3 regions of the Rhodococcus sp. OK302 genome follow, and region 1 is predicted to be linked to each of the others. Evidence: riboswitches for the same ligand, from Rfam matches in the RefSeq annotation. Region 1 holds a riboswitch; each other region holds the start of a gene.
The links. A riboswitch is a leader RNA that binds a small molecule or an ion and turns the genes downstream of it on or off. The one in region 1 is predicted to bind cobalamin.

Region 1 (4,327 bases):
TGCGGGTGTGAGAACGGTGTCGCCCTGCGCTTGCAGGATCAGCGTCGCACCGTTGCCGGTTTGCGGAAAATCGTTGACCAAGGTCTCCATGGCGACGCGGGCTGGGTCGTCGGCAGGAAGTGCGGTGAACGAGAGTTCGCCCAACCGCGCGCCCAGTAGCGGCGATGCCAGAACGAGCAGGACGGTGACGATCGTGACCGACACGGCCACTGGGCGTTTCATCACCCCGGTGACGACGCGTCCCCAGAACTTACGCGAACGTTCTTCTCCGCGTTGGGCTGCACCCTTGCGCCAGGTCCACGAATTGATGCGGTGGCCCAGAATGGCAAGCAGCGCAGGCACTGCGGTCAATGACAGGACAGCGGCGCTCAGGACCGCGGCAATGGCCCCGAATCCCAGTGAACGAATCACGGATTGGGGGAACACCAGCATGCCGCTGAACGCACAGATGAGAAGTAGACCCGAGAACATGACGGTACGGCCCGCAGTCAGAACGGTGCGGGTGGCAGCTGCGCCGGGTTCGGACCCGGATTCGAGCTCTTCACGGAACCTGCCGACAACAAACAGGCCGTAGTCGATGGCAAGTCCCAGTCCGAGGAGCGATGCCACGTTGATGGAGAACGAACTGACATCGGTGAAGTAGGTCAGAATCCGAAGAACAGCCAAGGCGCTCATCACGCTCAGGACGCCGACAAAAACCGGTACAGCCGCAGCGACGATGCCGCCGAAGATGAAGACCAACAACACCAGGGTTATCGGGATGGCGATGGCCTCAGCGACTACCAGATCCTTCTCCAGCGTGTTGTTGAAGGCGACACCGACCACGGTATTACCGGCGAATTGTGTCTGCGCACCTTCAACTTCGAGTGTCGGAAGGAGATCGGTGAAGGTTGCCGACGTGATCCCCGAGTCCGGTGCCAACGTGATGGCGACAGCCCCCATCGTCCCGTCGTGGGACAGAAGGTTCGGACGTGTTGCGGCGTCGGCGGTCCAATACGACTTCACCGACGCCGTCGATACTTCCGTCTTGAACTGATCGACGGCGGCCGTCACTGCCGGTCCGATGTCGTCGAGGGTCCGGCCGTCCGTCGGCGTGTAGATCGCGATGATGTCGGGTGTTTGGGGCCCGAGATTCGCCTCGATGATATCCGCGACTTTTGCGGAGTCGCTTCCCGGATCGATGAACCCGCCCTGGCTGAGTTTGCCGAACACTCCGAGACCCCAGACGCCGCTGATGAGCACGATGAGGATCGCGAGCGAGAGCACCCACCATTTTCGGTAGACGACGGTATGGGCCCAACGTGTCATTTCAACTCCGGTACTTACATTTTTCGGACATGGCCGTACCGACTGTAATGGTCCGGAATCCTGTTGCCTCAGGTTTCGTCGATGCGAGCCTTCCTGGATCCGCGTGACCCGGTTCGGATGCATCGTGCATACTGCTGTGAAGCACTTGTAAGCCACACGAGTGGGGGAAGCCGGTCCAAATCCGGCACTGACCCGCAACGGTAGGTCGAAAGTCTCGGTAGTTTCCGAGCGTCGACGAGTCCGATTACCCACCGTGCGGTGTGCGACATCCCATTCGTCGTGGTCTACGAAACGGAAGTCCAGCAGGAGTTCTGGCCCGCGGATCCACGCGGTGAAGAGTTCGCTGTCGGATTCTCATTCGTGGCTCTGAGCCCTTACGAGGTCCCCGTGTCACTGCAGATTTCCGCCTCCCGAGTTGCCGCCGCCTTGATCGCGGTTGCCCTGGTATCTACCGGCTGTTCGAAAGGCGAAGCGGCAGAAGGTTCCACTTCGGTCGAGTCTTTTGCGCAACCGATCACCGTCACCAATTGTGATCGAGAAGTCAGCTTCGATTCGCCTCCGCAACGCATCGTGTCCCTGAACGGCCATGTCACCGAGGCTCTCATCGAGATCGGTGCGGGTGACCGCATCGTCGGTCGGGCGTACAGCGACAACCCGCCCACCGCGGAGACTGCAGAACAGTTCAACAAGATTCCCAGTCTGTCCGACACCTTCCCGAGTGCGGAGCAGATCCTCGACGTGAATCCTGACTTCGTAGTGGGCGGAATGACTAGTGCCTTCAACGAGAAGCAGGGTCGATCACGGGATGCCTTCGCAGAGCACGGCATCAACACCTTCCTCTTCTCCGAATACTGCGGCACCGGATTCCCCGACATCGGACTCCTGGTGAACGACTACACCCAGCTCGGCCGCGTCTTGGGCGTCGAAGATTCCGCTCGCGCCGTGGCCGAGCAGATCAGTACCGGCCTCGACGAGGTCCGCGCTTCGGTCGATCATGCTGCGCCGGTGTCCTCCTTCTTCTACGACAGCGGCGAGGACGTCCCGACAACTGTCGGCGGCGTCGGCGTCGGCGAATTGGTAGCGGAGTACTCGGGTGTGACGAACATCTTCTCCGAAGGACCCAAGCCCTATTTCAAGACCACCTGGGAGACCGTTGCCGAACGCGCGCCCCAGGCCATCGTCATCATCGACTACGGCGACAAGACAGCCGATCAGAAGATCGACTTCCTGCGGTCCCAGCCGTTGATGGCAACGACACCGGCAGTGCAGCAGAACCGATTTGTCGTGGTACCTCTGGCGGATCTCTTCGAGAGTTCACGCCTGGTGCGTTCAGCGCAGACAATCGCCACGGCATTCCATCCGGGCGCTTCAACTGCAGGCTCTGACGCGGCACAGTGACTCGTTCGCGTGCCGGGTACGGCACTCTGCTCGTTGGCCTACTGATCGCACTGGCGGTGGCGCTGGGGCTGGCGGTGTCCTTCGGATCGGTCCGTATCCCAGTCGGTGATGTGTGGGCGATAGTTGGAGCACGCTTGGCGCCAGGAACTTTCGAGACCTGGTGGTCGGTAGCGAGGGAGTCGATCGTCATCGATTCCAGACTCCCGCGCGCGCTCACCGCAGCTGTCGTGGGTGCATCGTTGGCGATGTCGGGTGCAGTGGCTCAAGCCGTCACGCGTAACCCGCTCGCGGACCCCTACCTGCTGGGAGTGTCGTCCGGCGCCGGTTTCATGGTTGTGTTGGTGTCCGTGCTCGGAATCGGAGCCGGCGTACTCGGGGTTTTCACGATCCCGGCAGCGGCCTTCATCGGGGCGATGGCGCCGTTGTTCCTGGCCTTGTTGATCGGTGGGCGATACCCACAGCCGACGGCGATCATTCTGGTGGGTGTTGCACTCTCACAAATATTCTCGGCGCTCATCACTTTCTGCATTCTGGTTTTGGCAGACGATCAGCATGTGACCTCCGTGATGCACTGGTTGGCCGGCGGATTCGGTGACGCACGATGGTCGACGCTGATCTTCCCGACAGTTGCGCTCGTTGTCGTCGGAATAGCGCTGATGCTCAGCGCGCAATGGATGGACGTCCTGCAGACGGGTGACGACGGCGCCGCTGCTCTCGGTATGAACGTACGACGGTTTCGCGTGTTGTCGCTTCTCGCGGTGTCCGTGCTTGCCGGTGCCGCCGTGAGCGTCGCCGGCGGCATCGGCTTCATCGGATTGTTGATCCCGCATCTTGCCGGCTTTGTTGTAGGTACCAGAGCAATTCGTCTCCTCCCGGCAGCGGCACTGTTGGGGGCCGTTGCGATGGTCGCTGCAGACACAGTGGCTCGTTCGGTATCGGAATCGACGGAGGTGCCCGTGGGCGTCATCACCGCCTTGGTGGGTGCACCCATCTTCGTCTGGATGCTTTCTCGTCAGTATCGGAGGTTGGAACAGTGACGCTAGGGCTGGAGCCAGTGACGCTACTGGAACTCGTGGACACCCGAGCCCGCCTGGGTAACCGGGAGGTATTGCACGGCATCAGCTTCGAGGTTTCAGCGGGTGAAGTTCTCGGTCTGGTCGGACCGAACGGCAGTGGCAAGACCACGGCACTGCGCTGTTGTTACAACGCCCTGACTCCCAGCGGCGGGGCGGTGCTGATCGATCAGGTGGACGCAACGTCGCTCTCGCGCCGGGACATTGCTCGAACTGTATCGGCGAGTGTCCAGGAACCTGCTGTGTCCGGCGGGCTTTCGGTTCGCGAATCCGTAGCGCTCGGTAGGACACCGCATCGGAACTGGTTGGATCGGACCACGAGCCGCGATGCCGAGATCGTGGATCGCTGCATCGAACAGGTCGGCCTCGCGGCACTTTCCGGGCGCGATGTCGCCAGTCTCTCGGGCGGTGAAAGACAACGCGTGTCGATTGCCCGTGCGCTGGCGCAGGAACCCAAGATCCTGTTGCTCGACGAGCCGACCAACCACCTCGATCTACGGCATCAATTGATCGTGATGGAACTGCTCACCGAATTGGCGTCTCGAGGC
Region 2 (4,327 bases), 1.3 Mb from region 1:
TCGACCATTGCCCGGCCCGACATCGATCAGCTCGAATCCCTGGCGGAAACCAATTCCAGCGCACTCGCACAGTTCTTGAAAGTGATTCCAGCCGAAGCTTTTCCACAATCGTTGCAGATCGTCACATTGACCGAACGTGAACGCACCGTCCTCTCACTGATCGACGACGGACTGAGTTCGGCGGCAATGGCCGACAAACTCTTCGTATCCGTTAATACGATCAAGACCCAGCTGCGCACGATGTATCGCAAACTCGGTGCGCACAATCGAAAGGAAGCCCTCACCCGGGCACGGGAACTTCGACTGCTCTGAATCGGTCGACCGGATACATTCTGTAGGCATGAACACCGATACCTGCATCTTCTGCAACATCGTCGGAGCCGCCCAACCGGCGATCCGGATCCTCGAAACCGAGACCGTGCTGGCCTTCCTCGATGCACGACCGGTCAGTCGCGGGCACACGCTCGTAGTCCCCAAGCGCCATGCGACAAACCTGGACGAACTCGAAAACCACGAGGGCGCTGAGATGTTCCGCGTCGGGACGCTGGTAGCCGGAGCACTGCGTCGATGCGATATCGCGGCGGACGGAGTCAATTTTCTGGTCAACGACGGACGCGCGGCTGGGCAGACGGTCTTCCATTCCCACCTACACGTCGTCCCGCGGCACCTCGGAGACAAAGCGAAGTTCGCCGCGGGCCTGCTGGCCCGGCGAGCTGTCGAACTCGAGCAGGCAGGAGAGTCGATCCGCAGTCAGCTCGCTCTCTGAGCTATCAAGAATTCCGTCACGACGTCCCGATAACTCTGCGGTTGATCGTCGTGGACCAAGTGTCCGGCGTCAGCAATGCGTACGTACTGCGTTCCCGGACGCTGCGCCATCTCACGCATCTGACCGTCCGGTGTAATTGTGTACTCGCCCTCGATAAGCAAGGTCGGCGCAGTCACCGCAGCCCACTGGTCCCAGAAATGGCGCGTTCCCCATTCCTCGGAGATATCCCGGAATGTGGAGACGTCACCGTGGAGGTACCAACCGTCGTCGCGACGGGTGAATGAATCCAGAAAGTATTGTCCGGCAACCGGACCGAAAAACTCCTTTGCCGCATCCTCGGTAGCAAAAGGCTGAGGCCACGCCGATACCATCTGCGCCCAGTTCTCCGCGGTGCGTCCGCGGAAGTCGGGTGCCATGTCTTCGAGGACCAACGCCCGTACCTTTTCCGGATGTGCCGCTGCAAAACACCAGGCGTGGAGAGCGCCCATCGAGTGCCCGATCACGATCATCGGCTCGTCGATTCCCGCTACTGCCGCCGCGACGTCCTCGACGAACGCCTCCGTCGTCAGCTCCTTCGGTGCAGGTCGACCGTGCCCGGCCGCGTCAAACGTGTAGACGTGTCCGAACTCGCGAATCCACGGCACGTGCCGGCGCCAGGTTCGTGCACTACCCATGAGGCCGTGCAACAAAAGAATCGGCTGACCCGTCCCACCTTCGTCATGCAACACGAGTGTCACCGTACGCGGTGAGCGCGCGCGGTAATGTCGGATACATGGCAGTCGTGAAGATCAATGCAATCGAAATTCCCGAGGGCGCCGGCCCCGAACTGGAGAAGCGCTTCGCAGCACGCGCATCCGCAGTGGAGAACTCTCCCGGTTTCCTCGGGTTCCAACTCCTCCGCCCCACCGCGGGCGAGAGCCGCTACTTCGTGGTGACGCAGTGGGAGACCGAGCAGGCGTTCGCCGACTGGCGCGACGGTCCGGCCCGCGCAGCGCACTCCGGTGAGCGCGCGAAGCCCGTCGCTTCGGGTGCGTCGCTGCTCGAATTCGAGGTAGTTCTGGACGTCCCAGCCAAGAGTTGAGTGACGATCGTGAAGGATTTCGCTCGCCTGGCGAACAAAATCCTTCACGATCAGACGCCATTCGCTGCTATGGTTCGCTTGTAAACGCGATGGTCCGACAGGAATCCGGTGAAAGCCCGGAGCGGTCGCGCCACTGTAATTCGAGGTGAACAACCTCGACAGCCAGACACTTCGGCCATCGCATGGACCTAGGGGACGCGAAATCCCAGGAGGCTTCGATGGCACTCGCTTATTCTCCCGACACGTCGATCGATTCGACTCGTCTCGCTTTCATCGCCGCAGCAATAGTTGTGCTCGCGATGCTGACTCTCTACGTGGTCGGATTCGACCAGGGCGCAATCTCGCGCACCGGCATGTACATGCATGAACTGATGCACGACGGACGCCACTTGATGGGCGTGCCGTGCCACTAGCCGACAATTTCACGAAGCTTCTGATTCGTGGCTTGTTGGCCGGTTTGATCGCGGGCATCCTTGCCGGCGGGGTTGCATACGTGCTGGGTGAACCGCACGTCAATGCCGCCATCGCGATCGAGGAAGCCAGCAGTGCCGGCGGACATACCCATGGCAGCGAAGAAGCACCCCTCGTTACTCGTGACGGTCAACGCGCCGGACTGTTTCTCGCCACATCATTGGCCGGATTGGCATTGGGCGCGATCTTCGCCGTAGTTGCCAACTACACCCGACGGATCACCTCGATGGCCGGGCCGTTGTTGGCAATAACCATCGCTACAGGCGGGTGGCTCGCTATCGAAGCCGTGCCCTTCTTCAAGTACCCGGCCAATCCTCCCGCTGTCGGCGATCCCGACACCATCAACCAGCGGACGCTGCTGTGGCTTGCCACCGTCATTCTGGGCTTGTTGGCCGTCACCGCTGCGGCAGCCGCCGCGAAAGCTGTTTCAGCTCATGAGTTCCTCAGTGTCCGGATCGCCGCTCCAGTTGCTGCGTTCTTGGTGATCGTCGCGATCGGTTACGTATCACTGCCCACGATCAACGAGGTCGGCGACGATTTTCCGGCAACTCTGCTGTGGGAGTTCCGATTGTCGTCGCTCGCTACGCAGGCGACGTTGTGGCTCGTTCTCGGATTGGCTTTCGCCTTCCTCACCGAGCGCGCCTCGAAGGAAGTCGAAATCGCGAAAAAGTTCGCTGTTCGCTGAAACTGCTGTGCGCCTTTATTAACCGCCCGCGGTTAATAAAGGCGCACAGCACAAGCAGGCGTCAGCTCAGATGATGCACTTCCTGCAAGCCGTACACCGGCGTCGGGATGCCCTCGTAACGCGCTTTGAGTTGAAGCGCGAGATACAGCGAATAGTGCCGCGACTGATGCAGATTACCTCCGTGGAACCAGAGAGCTTCCTGCTGCGTCGGCTTCCACATGTTGCGCTGCTCGCCTTCCCACGGGCCCGGGTCCTTGGTCGTGTCCGAGCCGAGGCCCCACACCTTGCCGACCTTGTCCGCAACATCTTGACCGATCAGATCGGCAACCCACCCGTTCATCGAGCCGTAACCGGTTGCGTACACCACGACATCGGCCGGCAGTTCCGTACCGTCTTCGAGAATGACACTGTCAGCGGTCAATTCACGAACATTCCCGTGTGCCAGCTTGATATCTCCGTTGGCAACCAACTCGGCTGCGCCGACGTCGATGTAGTAGCCCGAGCCGCGTCGTAGGTACTTCATGAACAGGCCCGAACCGTCGTCGCCCCAGTCGTGCTCGAAGCCGGCCTTCTCGAGCCTGTCGTAGAAGTCCTTGTCCCGCTCACGGATTGCGTCGTACACGGGAATCTGAAATTCGTGCATAATCCGGTACGGCAGTGATCCGAACGTGAGATCAGCTTTGTGTGTGGTCATTCCGGCAGCCAGTGCACGCTCCGAGTACAGATCACCCAAGCCCAAGTCCATCAACGAATCCGACTTCACGATGTGCGTCGAACTGCGCTGCACCATCGTGACGTCGACGCCGTTCTCCCACAGCGCCCCGCAGATGTCGTGTGCGGAGTTGTTCGCCCCGATGACCACAACCTTCTTGTCTACGTACTGATCCGGGCCGGGATGCTTGCTCGAGTGGTGCTGATCGCCGAGGAATGTGTCCTGCCCCGGGAACGTCGGAACGTTCGCCTTGCCGGACATCCCGGTCGCCATCACCAACTGTTTGGGCCGCAACGTCAACACTTCACCGTTTCGGTTGACGTTGACTGTCCATTCCTGCGCCTTCTCGTCGAACGACGCCGAGGTGCAGGTGGTGGAACTCCAGTACGGAACCTCCATGACCTTGGTGTACATCTCGAGCCAGTCGCCGATCTTGTCTTTGGGGGCGAATACCGGCCAATTGTCGGGAAACGGCATGTAGGGCAGGTGGTCGTACCAGACCGGATCGTGCAGGCACAGGGACTTGTAGCGTCCGCGCCACTGATCGCCGGGGCGTTCGTGACTGTCGATCACGACGGCCGGGACACCGAGCTGACGCATACGGGCGCCGAG
Region 3 (4,327 bases), 480 kb from region 1:
GGATTGCAGCCGACGAACAGCGATATCCACCGAGGACGTCGGCGGCAGAACGATTTCTGCCTCGCGCCCGCGCACCGTAATCACGGCAACCTTGTCGCGGCGCTGGTACGCGTCACGAAGAAGGGAAACCACCGCCCCCGTGACAGCAGACAGGCGATCACGCGCCGCCATCGAACCCGATGCGTCGACAACAAAGACGATCAGATTGCCTTCTCGCCCTTCACGAATCGCGCCCCGCAGATCCGTCGGCGCCAGCCGAAGCCGTCCCGTAGTGCGGCCGCGAGCAACCTGGGATCCCGCAGCCGCAAAGACCGTGCTTGTCAGGTGCAGTCCGTGGCCGCGATCGGAAGTGGACCGCACGACGCGTCCACGCGAAGACTCGGACCGCGAACGGCGTCCGGGCGCACCTTCGCCCACACCGGGAACTTCGAGGAGTTTGGTGGCAAATTGGCTGCTCGGTGGAGCAGACGGTCGGTCGGCGGCGCGCACTCCCCCGCCCGGACCGTCAGGATCCTCCGGACCGTCATCGTCAGGTCCGTCATCGGGGCCAGAATCATTCGGGCCACCGTCTTCAGGGCTACCATCTTCGGGGTTTTCGGGAGACTCAGGCTCACCAGCGCGCGCATCGTCGTCTGCCTGCTGCTGCGCATCTTGGTCGGCCTGCCTCAGCGCGTCGTCCAACTGCTGCTGATCGAGGCCCGGCTCATCGAACGGGTCGCGTCGACGACGGTGTGGCAGAGTCAATTCCGCGGCAATCTGCACGTCTTCTTCGGTCACCTCGGTGTCCCCGCGCCACGCGGCATGGGCAGTAGCGGTGCGAGCGAGAACCAGATCGGCACGCATACCGTCGACGTCGAAAGATGCGCAGAGTGACGCAATTCTGCGTAGCTCACGGTTACTCAACTCCACGGAATCCAATTGCCCACGTGCCGCAAGAATTTCGGCCGCCAGTTCCTGATCGGCCGGCGCGTAGCGGGCCGCAAAAGCCTGCGGGTCGCGTTCGTAGTCGAGGCGGCGACGCACAACGTCCATGCGCACATCGACATCCCGAGAAGCTGCCACATCCACTGCGAGACCGAAACGATCCAACAACTGTGGACGCAGTTCTCCCTCTTCGGGATTCATGGTTCCCACGAGAACGAACTTCGCTGCATGCGAGTGCGAGATTCCGTCACGTTCGATGTGCACCCGGCCCATTGCCGCAGCGTCGAGGAGAACATCCACCAGATGATCGTGGAGCAAGTTCACTTCGTCGACGTACAGAACACCCTGATGGGCTGCGGCCAGCAACCCGGGCTGGAAAGCTCGTTCACCGTCGCGAAGAACCTTCTCGAGGTCGATCGAGCCGATCACCCGATCTTCCGTCGCACCGACGGGAAGTTCCACCAGCCGCGCGGGACGGCTGACACCGGCATCGTCGACCGCCGGCAGCAGCGCCGTCAAAGCGCGCACCACCGTGGACTTGGCCGTACCTTTTTCGCCGCGAACCAGCACCCCGCCGATTCCCGGGTGCACCGCACACAGGATCAACGCCAGCCTCAATTGGTCCTGGCCTACAACGGCGCTGAACGGAAAACCCGCTACCGCGCTCTGATCATCTTCTACACGCACGTCGACATCCCTCCACCTCTCGGTTTCCTCGCCGAGAACTTGGCTTATCCGAATGTCGCGGCAACCTGGCTGAGATCTCGTTTCGCAGATGAGATCTTTCACAGTGGCGGGACCGCGCCTGAATCGAACAGGACTTCCCCGCGAGCATTCGGTATCGAAAAAACCCTAGTCGGCTCACTTTTCAGCGAGCCGACCAGGGTCAATTGTCGCGGCGCGACCAGGGTCAATTGTCGCGGCGCGACCAGGGTCAATTGTCGCGGCGCGACCAGAGTCAATTGTCTTACAGAACTAGCTGGCGACTACAAACGCTTCGCCGCCGCCACGACGCATCGGCGTGTGGGGAATTCCGTCTTCGAGGAACTCTTCGCCGTCCGTCTTGAAGCCGTGCTTGCTGTACATCTCGACCAGATAGGTCTGGGCGTTGATGCGACACGGTGCCTCGCCGACCTCGGCGAGCGCTGCCTGCAGCAATCGCGTCGTGTGACCTTCGCCACGAGCCGAACGAGAAGTGCAGAGTCGTCCGATTCGGAAGCTCTTCTTGCCGTCGTCGTGCTCTTCGAGAAGACGAAGGGTGCACACCACTTGGCCGTCCTGCTCGAGCCAGAAATGGCGCGTCTCTGTCAGCAGGTCTCGCCCGTCCAGCTCGGGATACGGGCAAGCCTGCTCGACGACAAAGACCTCCACTCGAAGCTTCAGCAACTCGTAAAACGTCTTGTTGTCGAGATCGAGTGCCCACGAACGTTTGAGTGCTGCTGTTGCCGTCATGGACTCGACTATCACACAGCTGCTGCGGTATCCGCGACCGGAGAAGCCCCGGTTGCGGCGGCCGAATCGAGCTCGAGCACCTTCGAAGACCAATCCCACACCTGGTCGAACAGGCCCTCGTTGTCGGCGAGCTTAACGCCGATGGACGGGATCATCTCGCGAAGCTTGCCCTTCCAGCCCTGGAATTCGGTCGGGAAGCAGCGCTCGAGGACGTCGAGCATGGCCGGAACAGCCGTCGACGCACCCGGGGATGCGCCGAGCAGGCCGGCGATCGATCCGTCTTCGGCGGCCACGACGGCAGTACCGAATTCGAGGACGCCGCCCTTGCCCTTGGCCCGGCGGATCACCTGGACACGCTGGCCCGCGGTGATGAGCTCCCAGTCCTGAGCCTGTGCCTTGGGGGCAAACTCACGCAGGTCGACGATACGGCCGGCTTCGCTCTTGGTGAGCTCGCTGACGAGGTACTTGACCAGGCCGAGTTCGCTGACGCCGACGCCGAGCATCGAGAGGATGTTGTTGGGCTTGACCGAACCCGGCAGGTCCGTGACGCGACCCTGCTTGAGGAACTTGGGTGACCAGCCGGCGTACGGTCCGAACATCAGTCCCGGCTTGTTGCCGATGACGCGCGTGTCGAGGTGCGGAACCGACATGGGCGGAGCGCCGACAGCGGCCTTGCCGTACACCTTCGCGCTGTGCTGCGCGATGAGTTCGGGGTTGGTGCAACGCAGGAACGCACCGCTGACCGGGAAGCCGCCGAAGCCCTTGGCTTCCTTGATGCCCGACTTCTGCAGCAGGTGCAGAGCGCCACCGCCGGCACCGACGAATACGAATCGTGTACGGACGACGCGCTTTTCACCGGTACGCGTGTTGGTGACCTTGACTGTCCACGTCTTGTCGGAGTTCTGCGTCAGGTTGGTGACCTCGTGGCCGAAGTACATCATGCCGCCGGTCTTGCCGATATGGCCGACGAGCTGCTTTGTGAGCGCTCCGAAATCGACGTCGGTACCGTCCTGGCTCCAGTTGAGAGCAATGGGGTCCGAGAAGTCGCGGCCCTTGGACATCAGCGGCAGACGCTTGGTGAACTCGGCCGGATCGTCGATGTACTCCATGCCGCGGAACAGGGTATTGCCGGCAAGTGCGTCGTAGCGGGCACGCAGGTACTTGGCGTTGGCCTCACCGTGGACAAAACTCACGTGTGCGACGGGATTGATGAATTCCTTGGGCTGCGTCAGGATGCCCTGCTCAACCGCGTGCGCCCAGAACTGGCGGGACACCTGGAACTGCTCGTTGACGTTGACGGCCTTCTTGATGTCGACCGTGCCGTCCGGGTTCTCGGGGGTGTAGTTGAGCTCGCAGAGCGCGGAGTGACCGGTTCCTGCGTTGTTCCACGGGTCGCTGCTCTCGGCTGCGACGGCATCGAGGCGCTCGAAGGTCGAGATCGACCAATCGGGCTGCAACTGGCGCAACAGGGCGCCCAGCGTCGCACTCATGATGCCTGCGCCCACGAGCACTACATCCGTCTTCGTCTCTACCGCGTTCTGATTCGACACTGGAGAATCGACTTCCTTGTCATTTGCCGTGCGCGCATCCGCCTGCTGTGTTACGCCGAACAGGTTACCTGGGCGTAAGTGCGCCGTTAACCACACCCAATTGTGCGCTACAACGCGGACGTGAAACGACGATTAGATTGTGATCTGTGACTACATGGGTTCCAGACGTCCTCGGAGACGGATATCAGCAGCTGACCATTCCTCTCGGAACCGATCCGGACGGTGAAGGTGAGGTGGATGCCACACTCGTCCGCTATCAACCGCCAGGCGACGCCGCCCGCGCAACCCGTGCAGTTCTGTATATACACGGGTTCACCGATTACTTCTTCCAGAAACATCTGGCGGAGCACTTCGCTGCGCAGGGTTACGCGTTCTTCGCGCTGGATCTGCGCAAGTGCGGG

Region 2: another riboswitch for cobalamin. It lies ahead of BDB13_RS07120 (CbtB domain-containing protein); the one in region 1 lies ahead of BDB13_RS12935 (ABC transporter substrate-binding protein).
Region 3: another riboswitch for cobalamin. It lies ahead of BDB13_RS15165 (magnesium chelatase subunit D family protein); the one in region 1 lies ahead of BDB13_RS12935 (ABC transporter substrate-binding protein).

Annotation. Positions count from the first base shown of each region.
Region 1 is NZ_NPJZ01000001.1:2,818,411-2,822,737, forward strand. It holds gene BDB13_RS12930 (MMPL family transporter) at 1-1,308, opposite strand, end outside; cobalamin riboswitch at 1,406-1,578, shown strand; gene BDB13_RS12935 (ABC transporter substrate-binding protein) at 1,696-2,706, shown strand; gene BDB13_RS12940 (FecCD family ABC transporter permease) at 2,703-3,743, shown strand; gene BDB13_RS12945 (ABC transporter ATP-binding protein) at 3,761-4,327, shown strand, end outside.
Region 2 is NZ_NPJZ01000001.1:1,562,701-1,567,027, reverse strand. It holds gene BDB13_RS07140 (response regulator transcription factor) at 1-312, shown strand, start outside; gene BDB13_RS07135 (HIT family protein) at 341-766, shown strand; gene BDB13_RS07130 (alpha/beta fold hydrolase) at 751-1,494, opposite strand; gene BDB13_RS07125 (antibiotic biosynthesis monooxygenase family protein) at 1,539-1,847, shown strand; cobalamin riboswitch at 1,901-2,041, shown strand; gene BDB13_RS07120 (CbtB domain-containing protein) at 2,066-2,260, shown strand; gene BDB13_RS07115 (CbtA family protein) at 2,251-3,003, shown strand; gene BDB13_RS07110 (flavin-containing monooxygenase) at 3,065-4,327, opposite strand, start outside.
Region 3 is NZ_NPJZ01000001.1:3,297,213-3,301,539, reverse strand. It holds gene BDB13_RS15165 (magnesium chelatase subunit D family protein) at 1-1,611, opposite strand, end outside; adenosylcobalamin (AdoCbl) riboswitch at 1,621-1,776, opposite strand; gene BDB13_RS15160 (GNAT family N-acetyltransferase) at 1,900-2,376, opposite strand; gene mqo (malate dehydrogenase (quinone)) at 2,388-3,926, opposite strand; gene BDB13_RS15150 (alpha/beta hydrolase) at 4,073-4,327, shown strand, end outside.